2 linked regions of the Spartinivicinus marinus genome follow. The protein of the gene in region 1 interacts with the protein of each later gene in a pairwise test. Links are inferred from orthologs where the notes say so. Each region holds a gene or a part of one and is shown on either strand. Other genes may lie near its edges.

What was found.
Region 2: the proteins of OQE68_RS13685 (region 1) and OQE68_RS26510 interact in binary tests that used the Escherichia coli proteins (3 or more experiments, as listed by UniProt). The link is inferred for Spartinivicinus marinus from one-to-one orthologs.

The regions. Positions count from the first base shown.
Region 1 is NZ_JAPJZK010000001.1:3,028,247-3,044,143, forward strand. The notes cover bases 4,194-8,468. They hold OQE68_RS13685 (AAA family ATPase), read right to left. Parts: upstream 8,069-8,468; coding sequence 4,394-8,068; downstream 4,194-4,393. Other genes in these bases: OQE68_RS13680 (substrate-binding periplasmic protein), read left to right, coding at 4,194-4,335; sbcD (exonuclease subunit SbcD), read right to left, coding at 8,068-8,468. In the rest of the region: OQE68_RS13660 (RNA ligase RtcB family protein), read left to right, coding at 163-1,311; prfH (peptide chain release factor H), read left to right, coding at 1,311-1,940; OQE68_RS13670 (HlyD family secretion protein), read left to right, coding at 2,028-2,939; OQE68_RS13675 (DUF4124 domain-containing protein), read right to left, coding at 2,941-3,411; more of OQE68_RS13680, read left to right, coding at 3,592-4,193; more of sbcD, read right to left, coding at 8,469-9,330; OQE68_RS13695 (SGNH/GDSL hydrolase family protein), read left to right, coding at 9,642-10,823; OQE68_RS13700 (hypothetical protein), read right to left, coding at 10,899-11,354; OQE68_RS13705 (hypothetical protein), read left to right, coding at 11,584-12,150; OQE68_RS13715 (adenylate/guanylate cyclase domain-containing protein), read right to left, coding at 12,279-13,472; OQE68_RS13720 (hypothetical protein), read right to left, coding at 13,791-14,429; OQE68_RS13725 (sulfite exporter TauE/SafE family protein), read left to right, coding at 14,585-15,307; OQE68_RS13730 (HAD-IIA family hydrolase), read left to right, coding at 15,314-15,897. UniProt on the Escherichia coli protein: SbcCD cleaves DNA hairpin structures. These structures can inhibit DNA replication and are intermediates in certain DNA recombination reactions. The complex acts as a 3'->5' double strand exonuclease that can open hairpins.
Region 2 is NZ_JAPJZK010000001.1:6,005,675-6,020,238, reverse strand. Bases 2,222-5,163 are described here. They hold OQE68_RS26510 (bifunctional alpha/beta hydrolase/class I SAM-dependent methyltransferase), read right to left. Parts: upstream 4,592-5,163; coding sequence 2,852-4,591; downstream 2,222-2,851. Other genes in these bases: OQE68_RS26500 (hypothetical protein), read left to right, coding at 4,995-5,163; OQE68_RS26505 (hypothetical protein), read left to right, coding at 4,779-4,949. Also shown: OQE68_RS26525 (hypothetical protein), read right to left, coding at 9-140; OQE68_RS26520 (extracellular solute-binding protein), read right to left, coding at 243-1,370; OQE68_RS26515 (hypothetical protein), read left to right, coding at 1,738-1,995; more of OQE68_RS26500, read left to right, coding at 5,164-5,333; OQE68_RS26495 (helix-turn-helix domain-containing protein), read right to left, coding at 5,787-6,026; OQE68_RS26490 (sensor histidine kinase), read right to left, coding at 7,004-8,347; OQE68_RS26485 (response regulator transcription factor), read right to left, coding at 8,344-9,009; OQE68_RS26480 (PepSY domain-containing protein), read right to left, coding at 9,082-9,384; OQE68_RS26475 (hypothetical protein), read left to right, coding at 9,620-12,460; OQE68_RS26470 (YceI family protein), read left to right, coding at 12,616-13,218; OQE68_RS26465 (EamA family transporter), read left to right, coding at 13,311-14,222; OQE68_RS26460 (transglycosylase SLT domain-containing protein), read right to left, coding at 14,304-14,564.

The sequences.
Region 1 (15,897 bases):
TACATAACTAATCAACAACAAAATACTGGGCAAGGCAACAAGGTGGCTTGGTAGTTAGGTATTATTTTCGATTATATTCCCTACCTAGTAGAAGTTTCCTATCTATCTCTTCCTTCCTTGGTTGCCCTGTCTTATTAATCGTTATTAATATGGACAAAAGTAATGGGCACGTTTAACGCCATTAAACAAATTGAAAAAAATATTGAGCTAATTGCTTCTGACAAAACCTGGATTGAAGGAAAAGCAATTGAGCAATTAAAATTTTCAGCCAAATTGCCAGATATGCTGAAAGTAGCAGGTATGCCTGATCTACACCCTGGAAAAAGCTATCCCATAGGTGCTGCGTTTTTAAGTAAAAACACCTTATATCCCTACCTAGTGGGTAGCGACATAGGATGTGGCATGGGACTATGGCAAACTGATAAACCGATCAACAAGGTCAAAATATCTCGCTGGATAGACAAACTCTCAATTTTGGATGATCCGCTTGATCTAGATTGGTTAGACGAGATTGAGCAAACCAAACAACAGTTTGGTGTTATCAGCAGAGACTTTGACCAAGCATTAGGCAGTATTGGTGGAGGCAATCATTTTGCTGAGTTGCAAATAGTTGACACTATTTTTGATCAAACCCTGGCTGAGGCTATTCATTTATCAAAAAAACATGTACAGCTGTTAGTGCATAGTGGGTCTCGTGGCTACGGACATGAAATTCTAAACCAACATATTGCGCAGTTTAATTCTGCAGGTATTGTAGCGGACTCTGATGCAGGAGTTGCGTATTTAAACAAACATGACGATGCAGTTCGCTGGGCTTGCGCTAATCGAGCACTAATTGCCAGCCAGATAATGGCTACACTAAATATAGATGCTGAGTCGTTGCTGGATGTTACCCATAATCTGGTGTCTAAACAGAATGGGATAGGCTGGTTACATCGTAAAGGAGCAACACCTAGCGACCAAGGTGTTGTTGCAATACCGGGTTCCAGAGGAGCACATACTTATCTAGTAAAACCAATTAAAAGTGCTACTGGATTATTTTCATTAGCCCATGGAGCAGGAAGAAAATGGCAGCGTTCTGAAGCTAAAGCGCGGTTATCTAATAAATATCGGGTACAAGACTTACAGAAAACGTCATTGGGCAGTCATGTGGTTTGTAAAAATAAGGCGCTGCTTTATGAAGAGGCCCCACAGGCTTATAAGTCGATAGATCAAGTTATTCAAGACTTAAAAGACGCAGGACTGATTGAGCTGATTGCCAGCCTTAAACCCATTCTCACCTACAAAACCTCGAAGAGTGGGGGATGTTGATGTTTTGGTTACAATTAAGCGCTGGACGTGGACCAGTGGAGTGCACTCGTGCTGTTACTCTATCTGCGCGCTACCTAGAAGAGGAAGCAAAGCAGTTTGATATTGAACTGAACGAGGTTGAAAGAATAGCGGCCAATGATAAAGGCTGTTGTTATTCGGTGCTTTATACAGTAACAGGGGCTGAGGCAGAAGTATTTGCTCAACGTTGGCAGGGTTCTTTATTGTGGCAGAGTGAAAGTCAGTTTCGACGTGGGCATAAGCGTAAAAACTGGTTTTTTTCTGGCCGCTATTGGCCTGTAAAAGATTTTTCGATCCCAAGGGAGCAAGTCAAAATCACCACTTGCCGCTCTCAAGGGGCAGGTGGACAGCATGTTAATACCACTGACTCAGCGGTGCAGGTTACTCATATACCCACAGGTATACAGTGTATTGTGCAAAGCCAACGGAGCCAGCATAGTAATAAGAAACTTGCTTTACTTAGATTGCAAGAAAAGCTAAATGAGTTAGAGCAAATGGCTATAGCGGCTGAAAGTGTTAAACGCTGGCAGCAACACACGCAATTAGAGCGTGGTAATCCTAAGCGGATATTTAAAGGGCAAGAGTTTATACCCTTGTTGAATGACTTTTAGGGTTTAGGTGTATAAGAGGTGAATGACGAGTAGATGAAATCCACTTCTGTTCTTTAAGTAAGAGGGCATTAAGGATACATAAAGAGTATGAAAGAGTTTTATTATCTAAAACCTTGGCAATATTCATCTGCTGTCATACTCTTTATTGTCTTTGCCGGTATTATCAGTTGGTTTATATATATTCATGTATATCCTGGAATTGCTATTGCTAAGAGTGAGTTGAAACTACCTATTATTAATTTAACCAGCGTCATATCTGGCAAAATAAAGCGAGTCAGAGTTCAGGGGGGAGCCATTGTCAAACAAGGACAATTACTTCTGGAGTTAAGTAAAACGCCAATTAAAAACCAAATAACCAAAGTTGAGGACCGTTTAGCTTTGTTAGGGAAGCAAAACAGTAAGTCAGTGAGTAACTGTCCCCCAGTTGAGTCAAAAAAAAATAAAGCACTCGAATTAGCTCAACTTGGTTGTCAGTTAGCAAAAGAAATGGAAACTATTAACCAAGAAGCAGTCTCTCATTTGCAGCAGCAAATAATGGTCTTGAAACAACAGTTAGCTTATACAATGATAAAAGCGCCTGTTTCTGGAAAAATTTTGCAAATAAAGGTGAAAAAAAATCAGCGAATTAAACCTGATACAGTTTTGTTAGAAATGATGAATGCAACAGGTGCTGAAATGTTGATTTTTCTTGAAAAAGAACAAGCAAATTTAGCTGAGCTTAACTCTGAGGCAAGGATTACGTTGTTCAATTTAGATGATATCATTATCCCTGCAACAATAACCTTCATTTCTCCAACTGCAAAAAAAGATCATATTGTTATTGAAGGGACTGCACAGAGTAATGATTTGTTTTATCCGTTAAGGCTAAAGATTACTGGAGATTATTTAGCTAACCACTTGGATAAGCTAGAGCCTGTTATGGAGGGCAAAGCTTATATTAAGCTTAATCCTAAGGCAGACTGGCCAAAAGCCTTGCATAAGACAATGGTGAAGCAGTAGATTACTTTTTTCGGTAGTATAAGTTGTCAAATCGTTGCTGACTAAAGCCTGACATTCTTTTTTTGCCAACCAAAATAAGTGGTACACCGCCGCCGCCCAGTTTATTAAAATCATCACGGCCTTTTTGGCTTTTTTCAATATCATACTCTTTAAATGGAATATCTTTTGACTGGAAATAATTGCGTGCAACTTTGCAGTAACCGCACCACTCAGCACTATACATTACAACCCCTTTATTACGTTTTCTGCTAGTACTAACGGAAGAAGGCCCTAAAGGTTTTAATTCAACATTTTGGTAAGTGTTGGTTTGATTGACATTAACAGTGTTTACTTGCTTGTGTTGAGGCTTCTTGTCGCTGAAGTGAGCTTTGCCATTTTGATCTACCCATCGATAAATTTCAGCACTGGCGATGTTGGCCAACAAAACGGTGATAAACAGAAGTACAGTGTTAAAAGCTGTTGTCCTTAGCATCGGTTGGCTACTCCTACATCTTCTTGAGTCAGGATAAAACTGAAAATAAAGGATATGAATTGTACATAATTCATGCATTTATTGCAAAGGTGTTCCCTTATCTCTTGCATAGTAAATATTTGGAAGCACAATAGCTGAAGCTATAATTAAGCTTAGTTTGTTTGTAGGTTATATAACCAAATGATAGTAAAATGCTTAAGCTTGATGATTGTTGCTGCTAGCATGTTACAGCTTAGCGCTAATGAGTTATTAGTGGTGACAGAAAATTGGCCTCCATATAATTATCGCGAAAAAGGCCAAGTTGTTGGAGCCTCAACAGAAATAGTTAAAAAAGTATTAGGAAAAGCAAACTATAAATATAGCATTCACTTATATCCTTGGGCTCGATCATACCAAATTGCTCTATACAAACCTAATGTAATCATTTATACCATTTTACGTACTCCGGAAAGAGAATCCCTATTTCAGTGGATAGGGCCATTATTTTCAGGTAAGCAATTTTATTTATATAAGCTAAGTAGTCGTAAAGACATTACTCTTGCTACTATAGATGATGCAAAAAAATATCTTATTGGTGTTATGCGTGGCGATGTTAGTCATCAGTTTTTAAGTTCAGAAGGGTTTGAAGAAAATAAAGCGCTGAGAATTTCTGTTTCAGAGGAAGAAAATATTAAGAAGCTATATGCACTAAAAGTAGACTTGATTTCTGGAAATAATATTTCTTTGCCAATTAGGCTGAAAAAGCTAGGCTACAAATTTGAAGATGTTGAATCAGCTATAATGACTTTTAAGTACAACTATTACATGGCTGTTAGTAATAATACTTCTGATGAGGTCTATAGTAATTTAAATAATGCATTTGAAGATATTTACGATGATAACCTTAAAAATAAAATTATAAAAAAGTATAATATTTCTCCTTGAACTAGATCATTGGGGTATTGATGAGGCTAGGGGCAAAGCTTGCGCTTACATAGTGTTTTTATACAGAAAACTTCTTATCTAACCGACTATAACCCAAACCATTAGTCTTTTTTACTTGAATTTGAGTGGGAATTCTTTCTTTTAGTGCTTCAACATGAGAAATGATTCCTACCATCTTACCGCTGGCGTTGAGTGCATCTAAGGCATCAAGAGCTGTATCTAATGTTTCTGCATCAAGGGTGCCGAATCCTTCATCTAAAAATAAAGAGTCAATTGATGTTTTATGACTTACCAAGTCAGAGAGAGCTAAGGCTAAAGCAAGGCTAATTAAAAAGCTCTCTCCGCCTGATAAGGTTCTGGTATCTCTTTCTACATCTGCTTGCCAGGTGTCAACTACTACTAATTCTAGCTCTTCAGTAAGTTTACGCTTAAGTTGGTAGCGGCCATGTAGTCTTTGTATATGTTGATTAGCCAGATATACTAAGTGGTCTAATGTAACACCTTGGGCAAAACGACGAAACTTGTCGCCTTTGGCTGATCCGATCAGGCTGTCTAACTTTACCCAGGTATCAGTAATAGACTGTTGTTGCTGAATTTCTGCTAATAATGATTGCTGCTTTTGCTGTGCTGCTTCATCTGCTTTTAGGGTAGCTTTCAGTTCAGCCATGTCTTCTTGTGTTTGTTTTTGTTGTTTAACAAGTTCGGTTAGTTGGTTATTGATTTCAGAAATTGTTAGTTCTGTGAGTTGCTTTCCCTGCAAATCACTTAGTGTTTGTTCTGCTCCTTGCAATAATCCCTGATTACGTTGCTGCTCATTATCAAGTTTTTGCTTTAACTTTTTTAGCTGCTCATATTCTGCTGTTGACAAGATCGCCTGCTCAAATGATTCCTGACTAGAAAAAGGACTGTCAGTTAAAGCTTGTTGCCATTGCTGGGTGAGTTTTTGTAGTTGTTTGGTTAATAGTTGCTTGTTTTGTTGTAGTGTAGTTGCTTGTCCTTTAAGCTGGTTGTGATTTTGGTTCTGGTGGTTCAGCTGGTCCTTAGCTTGTTGCAATTGCTGCTCTTGAACACTTAATTGCTCTTTTAATTGACGGCGCTCAGTATCAATTTTTTTATCACCAAAAAGTGCATAACGTTCTGACTGGCGTATTATTAATTGATCATTAACGGCACTTAATGACGTAGTTAGGTTTTCTATTAAGCTGAATGTTTGTTTGGTATCTTTTTCTAAACTATTAATGGCTAACTTATTATCAGCTAATGTCTGTAGTAGTTCATTATGCTGTTGTTGAGTTTGTTGGTATGTTTTACTTAATAAACCTTGTTTGCTGAGCCAGTCATGTTGATTAACTAAATTGGGCAGAGAGTCATTAAAAATGGCTAACTCTTGGTTAAGAGCTGCTTCTAATTCGGACAGCTGTTGTTGGGTGTTTAGTAGCTCTTTTGTTTCAGTCTGGTGTTGCCCCTGTAGATTTTCTACCGCTTGATTTAGCAGCTTTAAATCACTTTCATGCTGTAATTGCTTGGACTCAAGTTTTTGTATTTGCTGTTGTAGATCTGCGAGTTGCTTCTCGATTGCTTTAAACTGTTTCCACTGGCTGGTTAGTTGCTCATATTGTGTTTTACTTGTTTGTAAAAATTTGGTTATAGCTGAATCATTATCGATAGCTATTCGAATGTCTAATGTATTAACGATATTAGTCCACTCATTTGTACACTGTTTGACTTTGTTTACTAAAGCATCAATTTCCTGTTGGTTATACTTTTGTTGTTGAGTAATAGTAATGACTTCATCATTGATGCTTTGCAAGTATTGCTCTAATTCAGCTAACTCTTCACGTTTTATTAAGAGTTGCTGCTCTGTTTTAGAGGGGTCTACTTGCTGATATTCAGCTATTGCTGGATGTTCTTCTGAACCACATAAAGGACAAGGGTCATCTTTTTGTAACTTTGCCCGATGTGCTGATAGGCTTTGAATATTAAGCTCTAAACTTAGGTTTTTCTCAATAGTGGTTATATGCTCTTGTGTTACTTTTTTTATTTGGTTTTTTTCTAACCGTTTGCTATTGAGCGCTGAAAGCTTTTGTTCAGTATTGCTTTTGTTATTTGTTAGACTTTCTTGGTTGATAATATATTCACGGTAATGTCTGGCTAGCTTTTCAAGCTCATTGAGTAATGGATGCTGCTCTATTACTTGATGATAATTTTTTTCCAGAGTTTCATTATCGTGTACACCCAAAATTTGCTTAACTTGGTCAGATAATGCTTGCTGTTGGCTTTGTTGTTCCTGTAATAATAGTCTGGATTCATTAATAGCAATTTTAGCTTCATCGATTTGACTATTTTTCTCTTCAGTTAATTTTTTGGTGTATGCTACTTGATTAGTGTGTTCTTTCTCTTGTTGGTAAAGATTATGACGTTGCTTGAATTGTTCTTTCCATAATGGGAGTTTTTCTGCTAAGTATTTGTATTGCGAATGTGCGTCTAGATAGTTTTTTGCGCTAATATAGTTTGATTCAGTCTCTGCTTGTTGGTTACTAGCTTTTTTAAGAGCGTCTTGTTGTGTCATTAGCTGCTGTTTTAGACTCTGTAAATCACTTTCAGATTTTTTCTGCTGACTGGTAAGCTCTGCTATTTTATAGTCTAGAGGAGTCACCTGATCAGCTATTTTTTCCAGGCTGCTTTGCTCTATTTGGTGTTGCTGATAAAGGTCTGCTAGTGACTTTACTTGTTGTTCAGCTTGTTTAATTGAGTCTTGAACTGTTGTTTGTTCTCTAAGACACCTATCTAAGTCCTGCTGATTATTACTAAATCGTTGATTGATATCTAACCAAGACTTGTAGATTGGTTTGATTTCTAAGGCAAGCTGGTGTGATTCTAGCTTTTTAATATCAACGGCTGCTTGGATTATAGTCTTTTGGTGTTGGTCAATCTTATCTTTAATTTGTTGGATTTTAGCTTCAGACTCAGATATTTGCTCTAACCATTGTTTTAGCGAGTTATATTTTTTTAGATCAATTTCTAATTGATCTATAGTTTTTGCTAGGGTTTCCTGTTTTGTTGTTAGTTGGTTTTTTGTTTCAGTATCAAGCAGTTTGGTAACGTTTGCTTTATCATATAATAACGATAAAGTATTTTTTTCTTGTTGGCTGTGTTCATATACACGCTGAGATATTTGCCCATAAATCTCAGTACCTGTAAGTTCCTCTAACAGTTCGGCTCGTTCATTGGGTTTAGCATTTAAAAAAGCAGCAAATCCTCCTTGGGCTAATAAAATTGACTTCGTAAAGCGACTAAAATCTAAACCAGTGACAGTCTCTATTTGTTTTCGGGTTTCTGCTAACTTGTCAGCAATAATCACACCGCTTGTAGAACCGTTCAATTTAGCAAGTTCCGCAACAGGTGGTTGTAATTTACCATCAGTTTTGCCTCTGGCGCGACGTTGTTGCCAGCAAGCACGGTAACGGTTGTTTTTTACTTCAAACTCGACTTCAGCTGAGCACTCTGCTGTGTGTCGGCTCATTAAGTCATTGCTGGCAACAGACACTTTTAATCGTGGGGTTTCGTGGTATAAGGCTAAACAGATGGCGTCTAGTAATGTTGTTTTTCCTGCGCCTGTTGGGCCTGTAATAGCAAACAGCCCATTGTTAGCAAAGTCTGGCTCAGTAAAGTCGATAAGCCACTCACCTTTAAGGGAATTAATATTTTTTAACCGTAAGCTTAAGATTTTCATTATAGAGAAGCTTTTTCCTTACAACTTATGCTTGTTGTCGATTGCGTTTCGTCTTCTTTTATCTCACTTAGTATGGTTTTGAAATGCAGTGTTAACTGATTTTTTAGTGAGTCATTCATAGTTTCTTGGGCTAACCGCCGTTGAAATACGTCGATAGGAGATAAATCAGTTAGGGTTTCTTTAGCCTCTCGTTCAATAGTTTGTTGTTGGCTGCGGGCTCGCTTTAACTTCAATATTTCAAAAGGTGTGTCCGCGATCAGCTGTTGAAGTCGAGACTGCAAATCAGATAAGTAATCGTCTTCCTGAATAATGATTTCTAACCAAGTGGATTGCCCTGGTGTTGATTCTAGTTGACCAAGCTGTTGTTCTATATCAGCTAAATTACCTTTAACGGTAGCCATTGATTGAAAGCGAGGGACTTCAATACTTTCGACAGAAGCCAAGCCATTACTTGTCAGCTCAGCACACAACACTTGTTTAGCGTCATCTACTTCATCAAAGCTCAGTGGAATAGGAGAGCCTGAATAGCGAATATGATCTACCCCCGACACTTGCTGACTACTATGAAGATGGCCCAAGGCAATATAGTCAGCTGGAGGAAAGTGTCGTGCAGGAAAGGCTGACAAACTGCCTATATAGATATCACGTACTGACTCTGAAGATTGACTCCCTACTGTAGCCAAATGACCTGTCATAATTATGGGGAGAGGCTGTGCTTGATTGCTGTTTTTGGCTTTTTGTTGTGCAATATCAAAGAGCTGTTGATAATGATCAGCGATGGCTTGCTCTAAAGTCTGCTGTTTTTCTGTTTGGGTTTGTCCTGCTTGGCTGTTTAATACATCTCTTGGTCGAATGTAAGGTACTGCGCAGATAATGGCTATAGGTTGACTGTTACTGTCCTTAATTGTAAGTACTTGTTCTTCAAGGTTGTCTGATATACCACCAATGACGGTAATATTTAAACAAGATAGAATGCGGCGAGATTCATGTAACACAGCGACCGAGTCATGATTACCTCCTACAATCAATACTTGTTGGCAGTGAGTATTTTGAATGCCTACCATCAAATTATTGTATAATTTTCGCGCATAACTGGGCGGCGTGCCTGTATCAAAAATGTCACCGGCTACTACTAATATGTCTATTTTTTGCTCATTAATTGTAGTGAGCAACCACTCTAAAAACGCCTGGTGCTCTGCCTCTCGGCTTTTATTCATGAAGTGTTGGCCTAAGTGCCAATCTGATGTGTGGAGTAGACGCATGTTAAAGGCCTAAGTATCCGCTGGCATGTGTTTTTCAACTGATGATAATATTTAGACAGTACTAATATGTCTAGAAAGAATGAAATATAAAGTTTGCTTAGTAATCTGTTTTTGTGATCAATCATCCATTTAAAACAACTGTTATAAAGTAGAATTAAAATAAAAATATAGGCTGTGGATATCAATAATAAGTAACCAGCTTTATTTTGCCTCTCCCACATGGAGTGGTTTGTGAAAGGGTATTAAAAATAAACAACTTCTATGTGATAGAGGGTGGCATTTTATACTTCAAAATAAAAAGAATATTAATTATGAAAAAACTAATAAGGCTTTCTGTCATTGCTGTACTGTTATTTTCTGCAACTCAACTTTCTGCAAAAGAACAAGTGAGTATTAGTCGTATTGTGATTTTTGGGGATAGTTTGAGCGATACAGGGAAAATGTATAAAAAGTCAAAAGGGTGGTTACCATCCAGTCCACCATATTATACTGGGAGATTTGCTGATGGGCCAGTTTGGGTTGACTACATAAAAGAGGCTTTTCAAAAGAAAGCAATTGACTTAACAATAATTAATGAGTCAGAAGGCGGTGCTACAGCAGCTGCATATGAAAAAGAGTCTTACAACCCAACTTATCAAGTGATTAATAATCTTGAACATGAAGTAGAACAGTTTTTAGAAAATAATAAATTCCAATCTTCTGATCTTGTAATTATTTGGGCTGGCGCCAATGATTATGTGACAAATAACTGGCGAGATACGGACAGAGTGATGTTGGCTATTGATCAAACAATTAGTCAGGCATTAATTGGAGGAGCTGCCCAGGTGTTGGTTATTAATATACCTAAACTCAATATAACGCCTTTCTCAAATTATTACGATAATACACAATCTGCTGATCTAGAAAATATCTCAACCAAACATAATCAAGAATTAATTAGGTTAATGAGTACAAGAAACCCTGATAAAGTCAGGCTATTTGATGTTGCAAGTGAGTTGAAAGAAATCATTCAAAATGCAGCGAGTTTAGGTTTTACTAATACTGATCAGGCCTGCTATACCAAGGGTTATATCTGGCACCCTTTTATAAAAGGTAAAAGCAAACAGTATGCTCATAGTAAGTCGCTAATACAGTATGATTACTATGGTTTGAAAACTGAACCAAAAAAAATGGAAGAGCTAAATAGGTATGAATTACGAGAGTTGTTTGAAAATGATCCTAATTTCTCTAAAAACCCTATGCTGCATGATGCTTTACCTTCAGGGCAACAAATGTCTCTTCGAGAAAGGGATACTTTCAATCGACAAGGTAATTCTAGGCTAATAGATGACGATGACTCTACAATGGCTAGAAGTATTGATATAGCAGGTAATGCACCAGATAACTGCGATGGCTATTTATTTTGGGATAAGGTACATCCAACAACTGCTGCACATCAAGTGTTGGCTGATAGACTGTATAGCTTCTTTGAACTGTACTATACCCTCCGCTGAGGGTAGCTGCTCTACACCTAATAATGAATCGTGATTGGTATCCCTTCTACGATTCATTATTAGGTGTAATTCAAGCTATTGCCCTAGAAGAATCTGTTTAGTTATTGATTGCACTTCAGGGTTAGTCATCAATTGTTGAATCTTGGGATTGTTCTGCAAGGCATTCATATTACCACTGTTGATTAATTGCATCAGTTCAGGGTCTGCAAGTATTGCTTTGACTTGTGGATCATTTTGTAGTGCCAATATGGCTTTCATTGTTTCAGGACTATTAATAAGTGATTGCCTAATGCTATCAATTGATAGATTATTAGCAGTCGCTGCTTTATCCTTACTTATTGAACGAACCTTCTTTTGCTCTATTCGCATTTGGCCCAGGCTAGGTGTATCGATAACGTAAACCCCGTCGTTTAGAGACTTGATCTCACCTAATATACGAGTTCCATCAACTAGTTCAATAGTTGCGGCTTGAGTAGCTATACAGAAGAGCAACCCAGTTGTCAGAGTGATAGATTTTAAGGCAGAAAGCATGGCTTTATCCTGTTAGTGGCTCAAAGTCTTCTAAGTGTAGCAGTACTTACTGGAATTAAGCTTGAAGTACTTCAGGTTCATTAGTTTTCTCTATACGAAAAACTTCTTTTAATTAAGCTCAAAGCACTTTGTTATAGGGTGCTTAGTGTTAGTTAAATTTAGCACTTTTAATGTAATTAAATAATTAGCTGTACTATTCATAATGTACATAGATTGAGGTTATTTCTTTATGAGTAAAATGTTTGCAAACAGCTCTATTTTAGCTTTGTTGGCGTTCGCAGCAGGGATTTTTTGCATTCAGTTGGATGCGTTTGCACTTAATTTAGCTTTACCTCAAATTGGTATTGATTTGTCTGCATCAGAAGGTGGGTTGAAGTGGGTTATTAGTGTTTATTTATTATCAGTCTATGTCAGTATTAGTGATGAATATATGCTTGGGGTTGTCGCTGTAGTATTTATATCAGCGCCTAAATTATCATCATTTGGTATGTATTTAATAGGCATCACTATTTGTGCAGTTTTTCTTGGTATAGCGAATGCGTTAACTTTAGTTGCAACGCAGTCCGTTGTTAGCCCTGTTGTAGCTGGTACAGCTTCTGGAATCACGAAAACAACAATCACATTAGCCGCTGGGTTGGGTGTAGTATTAACTGGAAAGGCTGCTGATCAGGCGATAGGGCTTTCAGCTGACCACATAATTCAGTCAATTTCAGTTAACATAGGCTGGTTCTATTTTTCTATTTTTGTATTTATCTGTCTATGGCGAGGACTCAAAAGTATTAGGTTAGTAGTTTAATGCTAAATCACTTCTGGGCACCCCTAATAATTGTTGGCCGGTAGCTTAATTTGGCAGAGCACACTCCTGATAAAGGTGGGTGAGGTGGTTCAAATCCTTCCCGGCCAACCATATTGTTTTTACAAGTATTAACAAGTAAATAATGATATTTCAGTATTGGTACCGGGTATTTGGTGTTTACCTAGATCGATCCAAGGTCCTTGGTGATATTGAGTAAGCGGTTCAGAAATAATCACTTTTTGATTAAGCTGCTTACAAAGAGACTCTAGTTTGGCGGCCTCATTTGCAGCCTTGCCTACTACGGTAAATTCTACTCGTCCAGAGGTGCCAATATTACCATAGTAGACTGGCCCTGAATGCAAGCCTATTCCATAACTAATTGGTGGTAAACTATCTTTGGCACGAATTTCATTTAAAACAGCGATTCTTAATTCCGCATCTTTTACAGCTAATAGTGTACGTTTACAGGCCGCTTCCCAGTTGGCGAAGTTTTGTTTGTCTACTGGGAAAATAGCTAATACAGCATCACCAATAAATCGAAGTACTTCCCCACCTTGATTGAGTACTGCACCTGCAAGACAGTCAAAGTATTGATTAAGTAATGCTAAGTACTCATCAGGCGGTAGTTTTTCAGATAGTCTGGTTGAATTTCTTAAATCTGAAAACCAAATAATAGCGTCAATGGCTTCTCCTTCACCTCGTTGTACCATGCCGGATAAAACGCGTTTTCCTGTAGTATTACCCAAGTAAGCACATATCAATGATAAAGCTGTTTCATGCCTGATCAATATTTCTAAGCCTCTCGTTGCGGCTCTAACAATTTGTTGAATACGTTTGACTTCAAGCTCTGTAAAACCGCTGGCTCGGTTAGTCGCTAGACTAATTGCACCAATTTCACCTTCAGAAAAGTTGAGAGGCAAAACCAGATAATCTGTCATTCCTTGGGCTTTTAGCTCGCTAAGTATCGGGAAGTCTAACGGCTCACTTGAAAGCGTTAGATGTCGACGAATGATGGTTGTTGCACCATTACATACTGGATGAAAAGGGCTCAGTAAATAACTGTCTCGCTCTAGCAGGCCTTGAGTTGCTTTATTAACAACGACATCTGAGCTGGCGCGAGTCCAGTAGTAGCTGATGCCTGATAATTGAGGGTGGAGAATTTGATGTAAAATTCTTACCCTTTCTAAAGGTAGGTTTACTTGTAGCATCTGCCCTACAAGCTTTTTTACCCATTCTGAAGGTGCATTTACATCAATAATAGAAGTAGCCGCCCATTCAACAACAGGATCAGGCCACTTATAGGGAGCTGTGTCATTTGACATCAGTACACCTTCATTTACAACTGTTAGTGAAAAAAGGACCTCTAGTAATTGTTTATAGTCTCTTTCTGAGTATCTAAAGGTAGTAAACAATTATTGGAGATGCCTTAATTATCTTACCCTTAGATTGATTTTAGTGAAATAATCTTATAGATGTGTTTAATAGGCGAAATTTATTATTTGTTTATAAAATAGACTCAGGATTCAGTTAGCGGTAGGGGATCTGAAAGAGCTGGTTATATTATGAACTTTTGAAGGTACTATCTGAACATAACATAACCAAGACTGGAGGTGGTAACTATAAAGATAAATGCCAAGCGACTAACTAATGGTTTTACGCCTTAATAACCCTAAACCTGCTAGTAATGTTAGGCCTAGTGTGCCGGGTAAAGGAATGCTTTCGACTTTAGCGCTAAACCTTACATCATCAAGAAATATATGAAGTGGCTCGTTGCCATTATAGCCATAGCGAAAAACTACTTTGGTAATTAACGTCTCGCTTACAAAGCCAATAAACTGATCTGTCCAGTCATTCATGTTGGCTTCTGCTGATATAGTTTCAATTTCACCAGTATTAGTAAATATATCAAGATAAGCTGTGAAGTTATTAGTGCAGCAAGTATCATCATTACCAAAAAACAAACCCAGTGCGGTAATTGGGTTTGTAAACGTCATGGAAATTGGGTCTGGATAACTATTGGTAGTTAATCCATACTTGCCTGAAGGTGTGTTGCTACCACTAAATACATCAGCAGGTGCTCTGTAAGTGCCTGTACTTGAAGAAAATTGAATACCAGTGGCAAACTGATTATCTTCAAAGTTTTCAAGTGTAAAGTTAGCTTGGTCACCAAGCCCATCTACTGAATTCACCTGGGTTATCAGGCTAGCAGATGCTGAGTTAAAATATCCTCCCCCTATAGTTAAACAGAATAGCGCTGATAATACATTGATTTTCTTCATTGGGCTTACTCCTTGCCTTGTTATTTTAGCTTTACCACTTTTAAATAAACTAACGATAAAATGCAATACGACCTTAGCATTCTTTTTGCGCTATTTGCATTGGCTATTTATAAGCTTGAAGTTGAATATGTAAAGTTATGTGATTAAGGTAGCGTATGGATTGGATAATTCTAATGATAGCTGCATTAGTGACATCCACTATTAGTGGAGTGTTAGGTTTTGCTGGCGGCCAATTATTTTTAGGTATTTTGCCTATTTACTTACCAAGCTCCGTTGTTATTCCTATGTATGGCGCTAATCAATTGGTGAGTAATAGCTCTAGGTTTCTTTTTGCTTTTAGGTGCGTTCATTGGGAGGTAGTTGGTGCTTTCTTGAGTGGATCTATTATAGGTGTATTGACTGCTAGTTTAGTTGTCATTAATTTTAACTTTAACTATTTTCCACTGTTGATTGGTTTATTCATTTTGCTAAGCACTTGGACGCAACTATTCAGCTGGCTAAATCGTTTGAACTACTCTATGTGGCTTATTGGCTGCTTGCAGTCTGGACTAGGTGTAATTGTTGGTGCAACAGGCCCTTTGGCAACTGCTGTGTTGACAGATAGGGGGTTGACTAAAGATGGAGTAGTAGCAACTAATGCCGTACTAATGGCAATCAGCCATGTTTTTAAAGTGGTTGTCTATGGAGCTTTAGGTTATTCAATTTTAGGTTATTGGCCGCTTATCATTATGCTTGCTATTGCGAGTGTGATAGGTACATATATTGGTACAAAAGTACGCCATAAGCTGAGTAACAAAAGCTTTTCTTCTATAGTAAAGTGGGTACTTACGTTGGTAGCTGTTAACTTGATTGTTCAGTCACTGTATATGAATTTCTAAGTGCAAATGAAGTTGGTAAGTGTGAATTATTTAGATGTCATAGATTATAGTAAGATCAAAGGAATTATACTCGATATTGATGGCACATTAGTGTTGAATAATTTAGCTTTACCTGGGGCTGTAGATGCCATTGCCAAGCTTAGAGGAGCAGGGATAATCTTGCAGTTTGTGACTAACACCACTGGGCGTTCTCCAGAACAGCTATCAGTGATGTTAACCAAGCTTGGTTTTGATATTAAATCGCATGAAATACAGACATCAGTTTCCGCCTGTAAATACTATATATCAACCCATTTTGCTGGAAAATCAGGGTATTTAGCTATACCCGAAGCAACAAAACAGATGTTGCCAGAAGTAGGTCACACAGAGGAAAATCCAGCTTTTGTTATTTTGGGGGATCTAGATTATGGGTTTAATTATGAAGTATTAAATCGAGTATTTAATTTTATACGTCAAGGAGCGCAGTTAATAGCATTCCATCGTAACCCTTATTATTTTAAAGAAGGAAAAACCTGGTTGGATAGTGGGGCTTTTACTAGTGCACTAGAGTCTATCACTCAACAAACGGCTGTTATTACAGGGAAGCCATC
Region 2 (14,564 bases), 3.0 Mb from region 1 along the record:
TAACGTTTTCAGGCAATTTGCTTTTGATGATTGCCATTGCCTTCTACTTGTTGAGACTGGCAGTGAGTGCAGCTGACGCAATCAGGCCGAATAAACTGGTAACATTGCTCATCATTTACCAGTTGTTTGATATTGATCATTCTTTGCTTATTACTGACTTAATTCACACAAATAGACGTGCATAATACATTTTTGGTTGTATTATATGCTACCCTCTAGGAATCCATATAGAGCCAATTTTTTTAGAAACCAGGAAGTCCAGACACCGGGGCTCTGCATTCAACAACTCCTTGGGCGCATTTTACTCGTGTCCAATACCTTACCATTGATCGTTGGAACCTTAATTCATATTTTGGTATAGAAAATAGTCTGGATTCTACATCAGTGGATGGATAAATTGATTTATCGTTAACTATTTCTTCTTCAATTAACGAAGTTGAAGATGGAATATTATTTGCGTACCACACAAAATTAGAAATTTTAGCAATAACTTCTGGTACCATTAAATAGTTTAAAAATGCGTGAGCAATTTTAGGGTTATTGCTATTGCTTGGTATGGCAATAGCGTCTATCCAGCGAGTTGAACCTTCCTCTGGGATTATATATTTTAGCTCATAACCTTTTTTTTCTTCCTCAGCATCAGAGATAGCCTGAAAAATATCACCCGAATAGCCGATAGCAATACATATTTCTCCATCTTTTAGTCGTTCAATATATTCTTCAGAGTCGAAATACTTTATCTTTGGGGCAAGTTCTCTTAAATATTTAGATGCTGACACTATATCTGAACGCTCCATTGATTGCCCTGATTTTCCTAGGTAATTTAGAACTAAAGGAAAAATTTCAACTTCACTATCTAAATATGAAATACCGCATGATGATAGCTTTCCAGCAAGTACTGGATCAAATGCCAGCTTCCAGGAACTAGGAATATTTTCTTGTTTAAGAGCTTTCTTTACCTTATCAACATTGATGCCTAGCCCAACTGTTCCCCAGAGGTAAGGCAGTATATATTCATTGGTTGAGTCATATTTTTTTAAATCAGCCATGGAGGTATTAGAGAGCTTATCAAGATTAGAGAGAAGACTTTTATCCAGTTTGTACAATACTTTTCTTTCTATAAGGGCTGGTACATAGTCAACTGGAGGAAAAATTATATCATAAGCATCTTCCTTAGATTTAACTAAAAATTTCTGCCTAAAACCATCAAGGTCATCAAAAGTATCATACTTTATATCAACATTATGTTTTTTCCCAAAATCTTCTAGCACTGATTTGTCAATATATGCAGTCCAATTTAAAATTCTGAAAGTCTTTGCAAAGGAGACTTCTGTGAAAATAAGAATAAGAAAAGCAAGTAAATAGTACATCTACAACCTACTAATATATGATAACTTTATTACCATACTAGCATAAGGGTTTTGGGAGTTATAGCTGACTTACCATTAAATTTGTTTAAAGTACAATGTTGCACCTAAATGCCCTGTATATACCCTTTCATAATTAACATACTTTTTAAATTTGTAAAAAAATCTAATTTAAACTTGGGGTAAATACTTTACTTACATGCAACTAACCTAAAGCGGGTGATAAAGTTGTTAACAATGAAGAGTTACGCGGAGAGGTGTACCTAGACATGATACAGCGATACTTACAAGCAATAAACTTATCATCGACATCTCTGTTAGTTGTGGCTATACCTGATAGAACAATGTCTAATGTTGGGAAGTTGGATTAATGTCAAAAGATATAAAAAATATGCTGAATCAAGTGCTGGAAGTAATGAGTAACCGAACGTTATTGGATGGTGCTCTTGGTGCTGGACTTGGCTTACTTGGTAGTTTTTTCTGTTCTGGGGTAGGTTTAAGTGGATTAGGGCTAATTGGACGTTTTTTTATGATGGTAATTGGCGGGGGATTAGTTGGCATTGCTGTTGGTTTAATTGCAGACTTTAAGGAGAACAATAACTCCAATTTTGATGATGAAGAAGGTTAATCAGTTTATAGGCAATGATCACACCACCTCTTGCCTAGCTGTTGGCCCGAAGTCAGCTAGGAAGGTCGCAGGTCACTTCAAACGGGTAAACGATTCATATATACCCTTCATGAATGATTTCTAGGTTTTGTTATCTTCATTTCTCGTCACTCGATGGCTGAACCTAAAAACCATTCGTATTGGGCATACCATGTTGTTACCTACCCATGCTCAATTAATTAAACGCCTAATTCAATCCCAGTTTTTGGAATGTTAATTGCTTGATTACGATTATCTAGCTGCATCGGATTTAATACCAGCTTTATCCTGAATGCTGAGCTTAATTATTCCGTCTGTAATTAACTAGTATTTTAATTAAAAATGATTAATTTGTGATGGTTGGGTAACAATATGATTTTCCGAGAAATAGAAAAAACTGAAGCTAAAGCAAGGGTAGATGACAATAAGTTTGCATTCTTTATTACTTTTATCTGCTCCGTTTTTGCTGTTGCAGCGTTATCGTCAGGTGCTACTATTGGGAAAGCAGCAGAGTTTTACACTTTTACTTTGATTACTCTTGGTGCAATACATTTTTTTATGCTGATTAACATAGTGTTTATGTCAAGGGTTTTTCTGGTTTTTCGAACTATCTCAATTGTGATGATAGTGTTTTATATATTGACACTCAGAGCCATTATTTAACCTAATAATATACCTATCATGAATCATCTTTAGGGGTAGAAATAAAGTGATCTTCCCCCTAATGGACACCTGTCATTAGGAATTTAGGCGCATAACTGCTTAAATCTGGCTGGTGTTGATTAAACACCAACCAAGTTAACAGAGATATTAACAGTCCTTCCCGTCAGGTATAACGTCATCTACCAATCCGCTCAGCAATAGACACAGAAAAAATTCCATCATCATCAATGCGCTGGGTTATTTTTGTAAATCCCGCTGATTCTACCAGTTGGTCCATTTCTAATTGAGTGCGGCGGCGCATCACCCAGGCTTGTCCTTCTCGGTGGCTGGTTAATGCTCGGGCAATCATTTCCAATTGGGGGTGCCAAGGTTGGTTAGTGTAAATAAGGTAACCACCTTCGGGAATAACGCTGGCGAGCCCAGCCAATGACTGAGTAATTAATGGATTGTCAGCAAATAGTTCATACAAGCCAGAAACGATAGCAATAGAAGGTGTGGGAGTAATTTCCGCTAAGCTGGTTTTGTTAAACGCATCACCTGTCGTAAAGGTAGCAATATCGGTAAGCCCTTTCTCTTTGATTAATTGTTGGCCTTGCTCAACATTAAGCTCACTGTAATCACGAAGTAGAATTGAGTCTGGTTTGATATTACTGGTTACAATAGTCTCTAAAACATAACGACCATGACCAGCTGCAATATCTACAATATTAATTGACATGTTTTTGTTATGAAGCCATTGTATTGCCAGGCGTAGGCATTCCTCTAAATGGGTTTTACGCTGACGAATGCCACGCCAGCCAATACTGTTAAGGTAGTATTGATCTATCCATTGGCCTACAGGTGAAGTACCCCTTGGTTCATTGCGATACACATAATCAAGGGTGCTTCCAGAGTCAAACCCTGTTTGGTGGCCTAAGCGAATACCTGTAGATAACATGCCTGCCAGGTGAAGTGAGTAACGATATAGCTGCCAATATATCCCTTGCCAGGAGTTGATGGGGTAGGGGACGGCTAGCTCATCCGCCTCAGTTTTGGTGTAACCTTGCTGGTGTGCATTTAGCAATGATAACTGCTGTTGTTTGGAGGCAAACAGACGAGTAATGAAGTCACGAATTTTGTTAGTTGCAAGTTCGCGGTGCATTTCACCTAATGTGTCGTGATAAAAACCTGGCAACACATGTTTTTCTTTAATAAACGAGCTTAGTCTAGCGAAAAAAGCGTGTTGGGGTTGATGGTGTACGACAAAATCGGCTCCAGAAATTAACAATTGGGTGGGAACGGTTATTGCTGCTGCATCGGCAACTACTCGCTCTGCAGTGTCATATAACCCTAATAATACATTGGCTGCAATGGGGCGAGTAACCAATGGGTCAGTGTTATAGCTGGCAATGCGTTTTGGATCGTGGGTGAGAAATTTGGCGTTGACATAGCTATTAACAAAAAACAAACCTTTAAATTTATACCATAGCTTAATGGCAAGTCTGGCAAACGGGATATAGAGCTTTATTTTAAAAGCAGGTGAAGCAAGTACTAGGCAGCGAATATTGGGAGCATAGTCATGTACCCAGGTAGCAGCTACCACTGCACCGACACTTTGGCCGATAATGGCAATATTATTGATATTTATCTGGTAAGTAGATGAAATATGCTCAATGAATGTTTGTAGGTCACGTACTATTGTACCGAAGCTAGGGCTGAAACCTCGTTGCCCAGGGGATTGACCATGGCCTCGGGCATCCCAGGCAAAAAAATCAAACTCATTTAAGCCCAGTTCCTCTACCAGGTGAGCCATTCTGCCAGAGTGTTCATGGCCACGGTGTAACAGAACAATAGCCTGTTTTTCTGGTGTCTCTTTGGCGGGCCAATATCGATAAAATAGCTCTACGCCATCGTGGGTAATAAAGTGTTTTTCCATAGATTTTATTCTGCGTAAATAATATTATTCAGGGTACAACAGTAATCATTTCTATGCCACCTATTTTACCCTACATGATTGGTACAATTACAAATCACTAGTAGTCATAGTTCCTGTCAATTGTTGGGTCACTTCTATTTAATCAAGTATGAGTATATACCTAAAACGATAAATTAGGGGGTAGATAATGGATGATGATTTATTATGGGATTTTTCGGGTGATCTTGATCTTTTTATTGAGTCTGAAAAGGAAGTAAATCGTCTATTAACTGATTTTGATGAGCTGATTGATTGTAGTGGCTTGGATGAGTTAATGGATTTTGAAGGCGAGGAATATTATGAAGAGGATATGCCTTAATAAGAAAGCAGGTAAAACTAGCCAAATCTGTAGGGAGAAATAATAATGAAACTGTCAGAGTTACTCCAACTACTAGCTGTTAGCATCACCTTAATTACTCTTATCTTGACGACGATTAGATTCAGTATTAACCGGCAATTTCAACAGTTAAAGCAACAAGCTGATACGAATTTGAATAATGTCAGTAAAAAACTAGATAACCTTGATAAGGACTTTAAGCAGGTATTTCATCGACAAGATCAACACTTGCATGAGGTTGAAAAAAAATTCTTAGGTTATCAAAAGCAGGTGGCAGAAACTTATTTACGTAAGGATGAGAGTTTTTCTAAAATACAGTTATTGGAAGAAAAACTGGATAAACTCATTCAAGACCGACCAAATTAATCTATTTTGTACATAAAGCTGTTCATATCAATGGTATACTCAAAATAGTGTAGGGTATAAACTGAATTATCTAGCTGATAGACAACAGGATTGTTTGAGAGTTTAAATTGTGTTGGTACCATTCCTGACCGCCATGGAGGGTGAGAAATACACTTAATGTTTAATGTTTAATGTATAGTGGTATGGATACCACTAATAGAGCAATGCAGAAACAATAGCTATAGCACAATGAACTGTCACCCCAATCATTTATAAACATATAAACTCATGGGGCCAAATAGCTTGTGGGTCATGCTTAACAAACATTCGCTTTGGTTATAAAAGCATTACCTATAAAATGATTATCAGACGTATTTTATTGGGATTTATTGTTATTTTGGTTGCGGTATGTTTTTGCTTACTTATCCGCGATTATTAGCTCCTCCCTTAAAGCAATCATTGATTGCTGATTAGCTAGTGATTAGTTTCTTGTTCAGGTCCTTCATCAATCAATATAAACTTAAATTCTAAGGCCATTGAAAGGTCGTATAGGGTTTTAAGTGATGGTTTATTGATTCCTCGCTCTATCCGGCTGACATATTCCGGGCTAATATTAGCGGCTTCTGCTAGTGCTTCTTGGGTCATGCCACGTTGTTTTCTTATTTTTCTTAAGTGAGCAGCCATTCCTTTGCAGTATGTTTCGAACGCTTCCATTGCTTTTCCTCCTAAAGTTAAAAAATAACTGGAGTGTTCCTTAGCTGTAAGGAAGTGTGACTACGATTTTACAAAAAACATACAATAATAAAAATTAAACGCGACGAAATAATGCTATTTAAAATATAAGCTATTCGCAATTTGTGTGTACTTACTCTTTAAATTTGATGCTTTTATGCACTGTTTGTGTTGTCTTGTTTATGCTGATGAAATTTATTTGTAATTGTTAGAAAGTTAATAATGTTAAGCAAAAATTTCAGCAAGAAATCATGGGTGAGGTTTGCCTGGTGTTTTCTTATTGTCGAGTTGGTTTGATAATGACTTAATAGTCATCTATTGCTAATGGTGCTCTTATAATGATTCGTTTTTAACTATAAAAATAAGCTGTGATATGGTCTTCATAAATGATATGGAAATTGAAAAAATTATAGGGGTGATAAATAAAATATAACAAGTTTATTAGATGGGATGGGATGTTGGTTAGTATTGATTTCCCTTTTATTAGTATGATCAGTCAAACAAAATGCTGAGTAATGTCGGTGTTTTTTGAATTATAAAAAAGCTTTAAATTTAAAGGAATTATTTGGATATTATGAAAAGTAATAAGCTTAGTGTTTTAGCTGCGTCGGTTTCTATTGCGCTTGCAACCCAGGTTGTTTCTGCTTCTCAAATTATTTTTCCCGATGGTAATATAAAGAGTAGTTTTTGAGAAGAGTGGTGTTTGCCTGCGTTCATCAGGTGTTTCTACCCGTATTGGTTTACCTAACCCGGTCTGGAAGTGACTGTTCCTGTTTTTGCGCCAAGTTTACCGACGGATAGTAAATTGTACCATTTATCGAACGAAAATAAAATTGATAAAAATGTGCGTGTCAGTGTAAAAATAAAATAAAAGAATTTAAATAAAAAAGCCTAAATAAAAATAGAAATTAAATAACGCTCAATTAAAATGAAGTGAGGGCTTTGGCTTTACCCTCACTTCATTTTAGTTTGTCAATATTAGTTGGCAGTTGAATGATAATTTCTAGCCCGCCTAATTGACCTTGGCCAATAAATTCGATATTGCCTTGATAATGTTGAATAATATTGGCCACAATATTGAGCCCTAAACCATGTCCATCCACTTGTTCATCTAGTCGCTTACCTCGTTGAGTCAGCAGGGTTTGATTTTCTTTTGCTACACCAGGGCCATCATCAGCAATAATCAATTGTTGTTGGGTATCAGTGTGGGAGAAGCTAAGACTAACCTGCTGATTAGCCCATTTGCAGGCATTATCCAGTAAATTACCCAGCAGTTCTAATGCATCTTCTCGATTCATTGCGATGCGTTCTGGCCAACGATGTGGTTGCCAATCAATAGTGATAGATTTCGCTTGATAAATCGTATGCAAGGTTTGAATAAGGTCCATTAAATCTTTATGGGGTTCAAATTGTGCTCCGGGTAAAATATCACCAGCCAGTCGTGCAGAGGTTAATTTTTGCTCGCTATATTGGCGAATAGAGGTTAACTGTCGTAAGAGTTTTTTACTTAGCTCTGGCTGATTAGTGACTTCGCTGATAATAGTATGCTGCATCAGTGCTATAGGGGTTTTTAACGCATGACTTAAATCGCCTACAGCGTTACGACTTCGCTTGAGTAATTCAGCCGTATTTTCAAGTAACTGGTTAAGTGCAGCCACCAGAGGTTGTATTTCTTTGGGCATTTTGTGCGTACTGATAACGGTTAACTCCCCTGTTTGTAGTGCATGGAGTGATTTTTTTAACCGGGTGAGTGGTTTTAAACCTCGATGTAATAACCATTGCTGGATGATTAAAAGTAATAATATGGTTACCAATAACCCCCATAATAATCCACCTGACATCGTACGAAAACTAGTGTATAAACCACCGACATCTTCGGCAACAGTGACTGTGACAGGAATATCACCAATGCTGAACCCTTGACTTAACACCATTAATTGTTGTTCATCAGGGCCTGGTAATTCACTGATCAGTTTCTCTCCTACTGTCAGGGAGGGTGGATTAAAACTAAAATCCCATAGTGAGCGTGAGCGAAATGTCTGCTTGGTGCCTTGAATAATATAATAGTGGCCAGAATAGGTGCGGTAATGTAATTGGCTAATACCTTTATCATCCAGCATTAGTTGCTGGTTATGGGAGGAAAGTAAGGAAAGTAAGGTTTTTGCATCATCGTCCAACTTGCTGCTAAAAAAGGATTTAAAGCTTTCGCCCATCGCAGCATAGGTAATCAAACCAATCAGTAAACTTAAAAAACAAACCGAGCTGGCAAGCCCCAGCCCTAATGTACGGCTGATTGACTTCATGCTGTAGATCCATGGAAGATATAACCTTGTCCACGCCGGGTTTCAATAGAGGCTTTACCAAGCTTCCGGCGTAAGTGAGCGATGTAAACTTCCAGTACATTGCTGTCTTTATCAGCATCATACTCATAAAGCTGCTCAGTAAGGCGCTGCTTACTTAACACTTTGCCTGGGTTGAGCATAAAATAACGTAGCAAGCGAAACTCCATTGCAGTTAGCTTATAATGCTTGCCTTGATAGTCCAGCTGTTGTTTTTCTTCATCCAAGCTGATGTCGCCTAACTGTAAGGCCGCATTATTGTGGCCATGATAGCGACAGATAACGGCTCGTAAGCGGGCGATCAGCTCTTCATGGTAAAATGGCTTACTCACATAATCATCTGCACCGGCTTGAAGGCCTTCCACTCGCTCATACCATTCTCCACGGGCTGTTAGAATGATAACAGGCACTGTATTTTGGCGGCTGCGCCACTCCCTTAAAATCGTTAAACCATCAATGTCGGGCAGGCCTAAATCTAAAACAATTGCGGCATAGTTTTCTTCTTGACCTTGATGTAATGCATCAACCCCATTATCACAGGTATCTACTGCAAAACCGGCTTGGCGTAGTTCGTTAGCCGTGTTTTCCAATAATTCATGATTGTCATCTACAACGAGTAACCGCATTCAGTACTACATCCTATCAATAATTGGCATTTAGAGTATTATCAAGCTTGCTCTGATATGTTTCTGGCAGGGTCAGTCATCTCTTTCTACTTCGAGAATGGCTCCTGTTTGGGCATTCACTTCAATTTCCCACACCTGGCCTTGTGGGTTTAGAATTTTCAGTTCATATTCATAAATACCATCGTCTCTTTCCAGCTCAGCATTCAGTAGTTCACCAGGGTAGCGCTGTCGAACCTGCCTTAACAATTGACTCATAGGCAGAATAACGCCCTGTTGCTGTAACTTTAATGCCTGGGAAGGAGAAATATCTTGACCAGCCACTCCTGTTGCTGCACCCCAGCAAAGCAGTATGAGTAAAAGTAATCGCTGTTTCATCGCATTTCCTTGTCAGCTCAAAAGGCTTGGTAAATAGTAGCAACTGTACCTGAAATCAAGCTTAATAGGTATTGCTCACATTGATTTAGTCAAACTCCGCAGGCCACCCACTCGATTAAAAATTTATTAAAGCAGGCTGTGATAATGATCATTAAATAATCTGTACGGTGATTATTTAGTTTGATTAAAATTTGAAAAATTAATTAAGTTAAATATTACCAAAGGATAACGTATAATGGTTCAGCCATTTGATCGGCATAACCCTGCCAGTTTTGACAATTTATTTAACCGACAGTCTCAGACTAATCAAGGTTCCCAATCATCAAAAACAGGCCCAACAACCCGTCCGGGTTCAACGGCCAGTGCTCAATCCTCCCAAAAGTCGGGTGTTCCAAAACCAGTACTTCAGCATACAGTCAATAGCATTATTGGCTCTTTAAACAGTGATGCAGTTGAAGACGTCAATTATTCAGTATCCTTAAATGGTGATTTGTCATTACAGGCGGGTTCTATTCTTGAAGCTAGAATATTGGCTGTTAAAGCATTATTAGGTAGTGAAGGAATTCAGTATGAAGATGAACAGTTATTAAACGTAGCTAATCAAATTCACGCTAATGGGGCTAAACCTAATGCAACGGATGAGGCAAAAGCACTATCAAAAGCATTATTAAATCAAGAAGCTATCTTATGGGGGAGGCAAAGCTCTGAAAGTGGTTTGTCAAATGGTGTAAATCAAGAGCGACGGTTGGCAAATTATTTAGGATTATGGGAGCTTTCACTTAACCCACCAGAAGCGCCTCAGTTTAAGACTCGTCAGCAAATGGCTGAAGAAAAGGTAAGACGTGATTACCCAGATGGTAATTATGGTGCTCGCCCAGTAGGAAAGCTAGGTGTACATGATGTTACTTTTAATGAAAAAGTTAACGATGTTTTGCGCTTTGGTGCGAGTAATGGACTAGATAAAGCCTATTATGGTCAATTTGCTGAGTATATAAATAATAATATTGAAAAGCTGTCCTCAGCTAGGGCTGCAGTGATAGCACAGAATGTTGGAATAGGAGGGGGGCAGTTAATTTCTGAGCCAAAACGGGTATGGCAGGTAAATGGATTTAAAGAGGTCGTTAATAAAGGTTCTTATTCTACCAGTGGTGGTGGTTACTTAGGCACCAGTACCCGATGGGAACTAGAAAGAGAATCGAGTAATGTAGGAGGGATTACAAGCAATAAACCCGCTTATATATTTGAGTTGAAAAATGGCAAATTTGGCATGGTTAAACCTGATGGCAGTATCTATCAATTCCAGGGAAATCCTATTGGGAAAGACCAGTTGCCAAACTGGGGAGCAATTGCAGAAGGTCTAGAGGTCTCACCTAGTGAAACTCGCTATCATGTCTATTCACATAAAATTACCAACCAGCATGTTGGCTGGGAGCGAACAACTCAGCAAGTCGCTAATAACCGCTCGTTACAAAATTTAATTGAAAGTAATGTTCGTCAAACTACTACTGAACAAATAGATCAATGGAAAGACAGCAATTATGGAGCGACTGGTTTTCAAAAGTTTATTCGAGCAGTGGTGCCTTTTTATGAAAATATTGCCAATGCAGTGAATGATCCACGCTCAAAACTGGATGTTGCCAGTTTAGTGCTGGATTCACTGGATGTGGGAGTTACCCTACTGACAATGGGGGCTGGCGCTGTAGGCAAAGCTGGCTTTAGCGCAGCAAAATTAGCCTTTAAAGGCGCTTCTGGTTTATCAAAAGCCACTAATGCTGTGAAGGCAGCATTGCAATCTGTGCGAACAGGCAATGCTCTAAAAAAAGCCGGTAAAGAGCTAGCAGACTTTGTTATACCTGTCTTTACAGCTAAGGATATTGTTGTGTCTGCGAGTAAAGCTGGAGCAAAAGGGGTTTTAAAACTAACCGATGTTATTAGACAACAGTTGCGCAATAGTGATGAGTTGATAAAGACATTTGAACCTACTAGCACGGTGAGGCAGTTTAAATTAGGCAATAAACAGTTTCAGGGAACCCTGTTTGAAGGCCAGCTATGGTATAAGCCTGCGAATGCTGCAAATAATTGGCAGCCAATGAATAAAGTAAGTGAACTTGCTTATCGTTTACAAAATGCTGGAGGTCTATCTAAAGGACTGGTTAAAGGGCCTTCTGAAACTGTACGGGAAAGAATCAATAATATAGTTTTTAACGACCCCATTAGAAATGGTTCGCAAGCCATTGAAAAACAGTCGGGTAATTTTGTATTTAGCCATTATAGTTATGATCTCGTTCAGAGTGGTAGTAACCGAGGAGTTTTAAAGGATAACGATCATCTTACTATTGAAAATACGTTAGCTGCTTTTATTACTGAGAAAGTTAATAAAGATAACCCTTATGCAGTAGATGGTTGGATTGACAACACCCACAATTTAACCAAACGAGACTTTAATGAAAAACTTCAAGCTAATGGCTACGGAGAAGTTGACAACTTTAATTTTCGACCCAAATCGGATCATCAAAAAGCTAACCCTCAAGTACAATATACCGGCGAAAATGTAGGTGAAACTAAACAGACACCTTCGGCAATAGTTGAAGTAGACGAAGAAGTTAGCTTACAGCAATTTGCAGACTGGCTGAGACCAAAGCTTGAAAAGTTAAATGTAGACGAAGGTAATATTAATACAATTATTGAGTCTATGGAAAATATGGCTGGTAGAATGGGGTATGCTGCAGATGAAGTATTTATTAATGCTGGTCAGAAAAAGGATTTCACTAAATTTGTATTAACGGTTCTAAGTGCAACTGATGATAGTAGTGACATACCAGCAATGCTAAAGGGTTTAGCAAAAGTACCTAATGCTACTGCGAAAAACCCAACGCCAAGACCTACAATTTTTTTGCAACCTGCTCACAGCAGTAAAATTGATGAAAGCTTTGGTAGTAACGCTGAACTTATTAAACAAAGACTTGAGTCAGGGAAGCAACAAGCAATTCCTGAAGGCTCTAATGCTTGGAGTGCAGCACTAAAACTAGCAATAAGCGAGAATTGGGATTGGGTTAAAGGGCAAGTTTTGGGTTAGCAAACAGTATGATGTTGCCTATCTCTAGTCATTGTTTTTATTCCCAACAGCACTATAAAGGTTTCTAATGACACTGATTAACCTTATTTATTTAACCTAAGTCTCCTAACCCTTTAGGCTATGCCTACAAACTCAAGATTGCTTAGGGAATTGTAATGAAAAAAATCATTCTAATGACGACACTAGTCGCATCAACTGCATTACCTGTTCAGGCTGCTTGGCAAGTGCAAAGTGAACATTCAAAAGTCAATTTTGTCACGGAAAAAATCTTTACCAATGGTAAGTCGGTTAAAGAAACCCAGTTAATCAGTGGAGTATCTGGCCAGGTAAATGACCAAAAACAAGCCGAAATTAAAATTGATTTAGCTACGATTGATACTAAAATTCCCATCCGTAATGATCGGATTAAACAGTGGGTGCTTGATACCACAAATTACCGCTATGCCACAGTAAAAGCAGATTTGTCAGGTATTGATGAGCAAAAATTAACCGTAGGCGCTGTCAAACAAATGGAGGTTGATGGTAAGTTAACCATTCGTGAGACAACGTTACCGATCAAGTTATTTGTTAAGGTTATCAAAAGCTCTGCTACTGACTACTTGGTGGAGTCATATCAAGATACTTCAATCAATATTAGTCAGTACGGTGGCGAAGCCGGTGTGCAACAGATGACTAAGGTAATGGGGTTAAAGTCAATTACCTCTGTGGTGCCTGTTAAATGGGCATTAACACTCAAGCAAACAAACCCACTGAATTAAGACTTAAGGCTAACACTAACAAAGGCGACTTTTGCTAAATTACCTGTACAATCACAGCTGCTTATTCACTAACTCTAGTTGAGCAGCCAATTATGGGTATTAAAGATGTCGTGTTGGGGTTGGTTATTGTATTGGTGTGGGGGTTTAATTTTGTGGTTATTGCATGGGGGCTGCAAACTATGCCCCCATTATTAATGGGTAGCCTTCGTTTCCTGTTAATTGCGGTGATTGGTTCGCTATTTGTCGTAAGGCCACAGATACCACTCAAGTGGTTATTTGGCTATGGCATTACCCTTGGATTTGGACAATTTGCCTTTTTATTTTCAGCAATGGCAAATGGTATGCCGGCAGGGCTTGCTTCATTAGTGCTTCAGTCTCAGGCGTTGTTTACTTTGTTGCTGGGTGGGTTGCTGTTAGCGGAAGCGATCAAAACCTATCAATTAGTGGCGATAATGGTTGCTGGGGGTGGCCTGGCTTTGATTGGTTGGTCTGGCAATGGTGAAGCAATGACTGCTGTTGGCTTTGGCTTGACCTTGGCGGGTGCCGCTTGTTGGGCCTTGGGCAATATTGTAAATCGCTCGATATCTCAACAAGGTTATAAAGCCGGTGTAGGACTAGTTGTATGGTCTGCGTGGATACCACCCGTGCCGTTTTTTATTTGCTCTTATCTAGTGGAAGGCCCAGTTTCCATTATTGAAAGCTTTCAACAGATTTCCTGGCTGGCTGTTGGTGCATTATTGTATCTCGCTTTTGTTGCCAGTATTTTAGGATACAGCCTGTGGAGTTATCTCATTAGTCGTTATCCTGCCGGTCAAATAGCCCCATTAACGTTGGGGGTGCCTGCGGTAGGTTTGACTTCTGCAGCATTATTTTTGGGTGAAACAGTTTCCTTAGTGCAATGGACAGGTATTGCTTTAGTGGTGTTTGGTCTGGTAATCAATATGCGCGGGGAGCAGTGGCTAAAAAGGCTTTGGGCATCGAAGCGAGTTGAGCTGGACTTATAATCGATGAATAATGCAGCTCTCAAATAAATGAAAAAGGAGGCAATTGCCTCCTTTTTCATTGGAGGCTATGAAACAATATTGCTAAGACTTGTTCCAGACATATAAATAATTTTTTTCCTTGGGTGTGACGACAGTGGTTTTACTTTTCCCTAGTTTATTACTGTATATTACCTGGTAGGCCAGCACATTTTGCACATATTTACGGGTTTCGTTAAAGGGAATTGACTCAATCCAAATATCATAGGGTAAATTATCGCTGCGTTTTAGCCACTGTTTTACCCGATGTGGGCCTGCATTGTAGGCAGCAGTTGCTAAAATGCGGTTGCCATTAAAGGTTTTCAT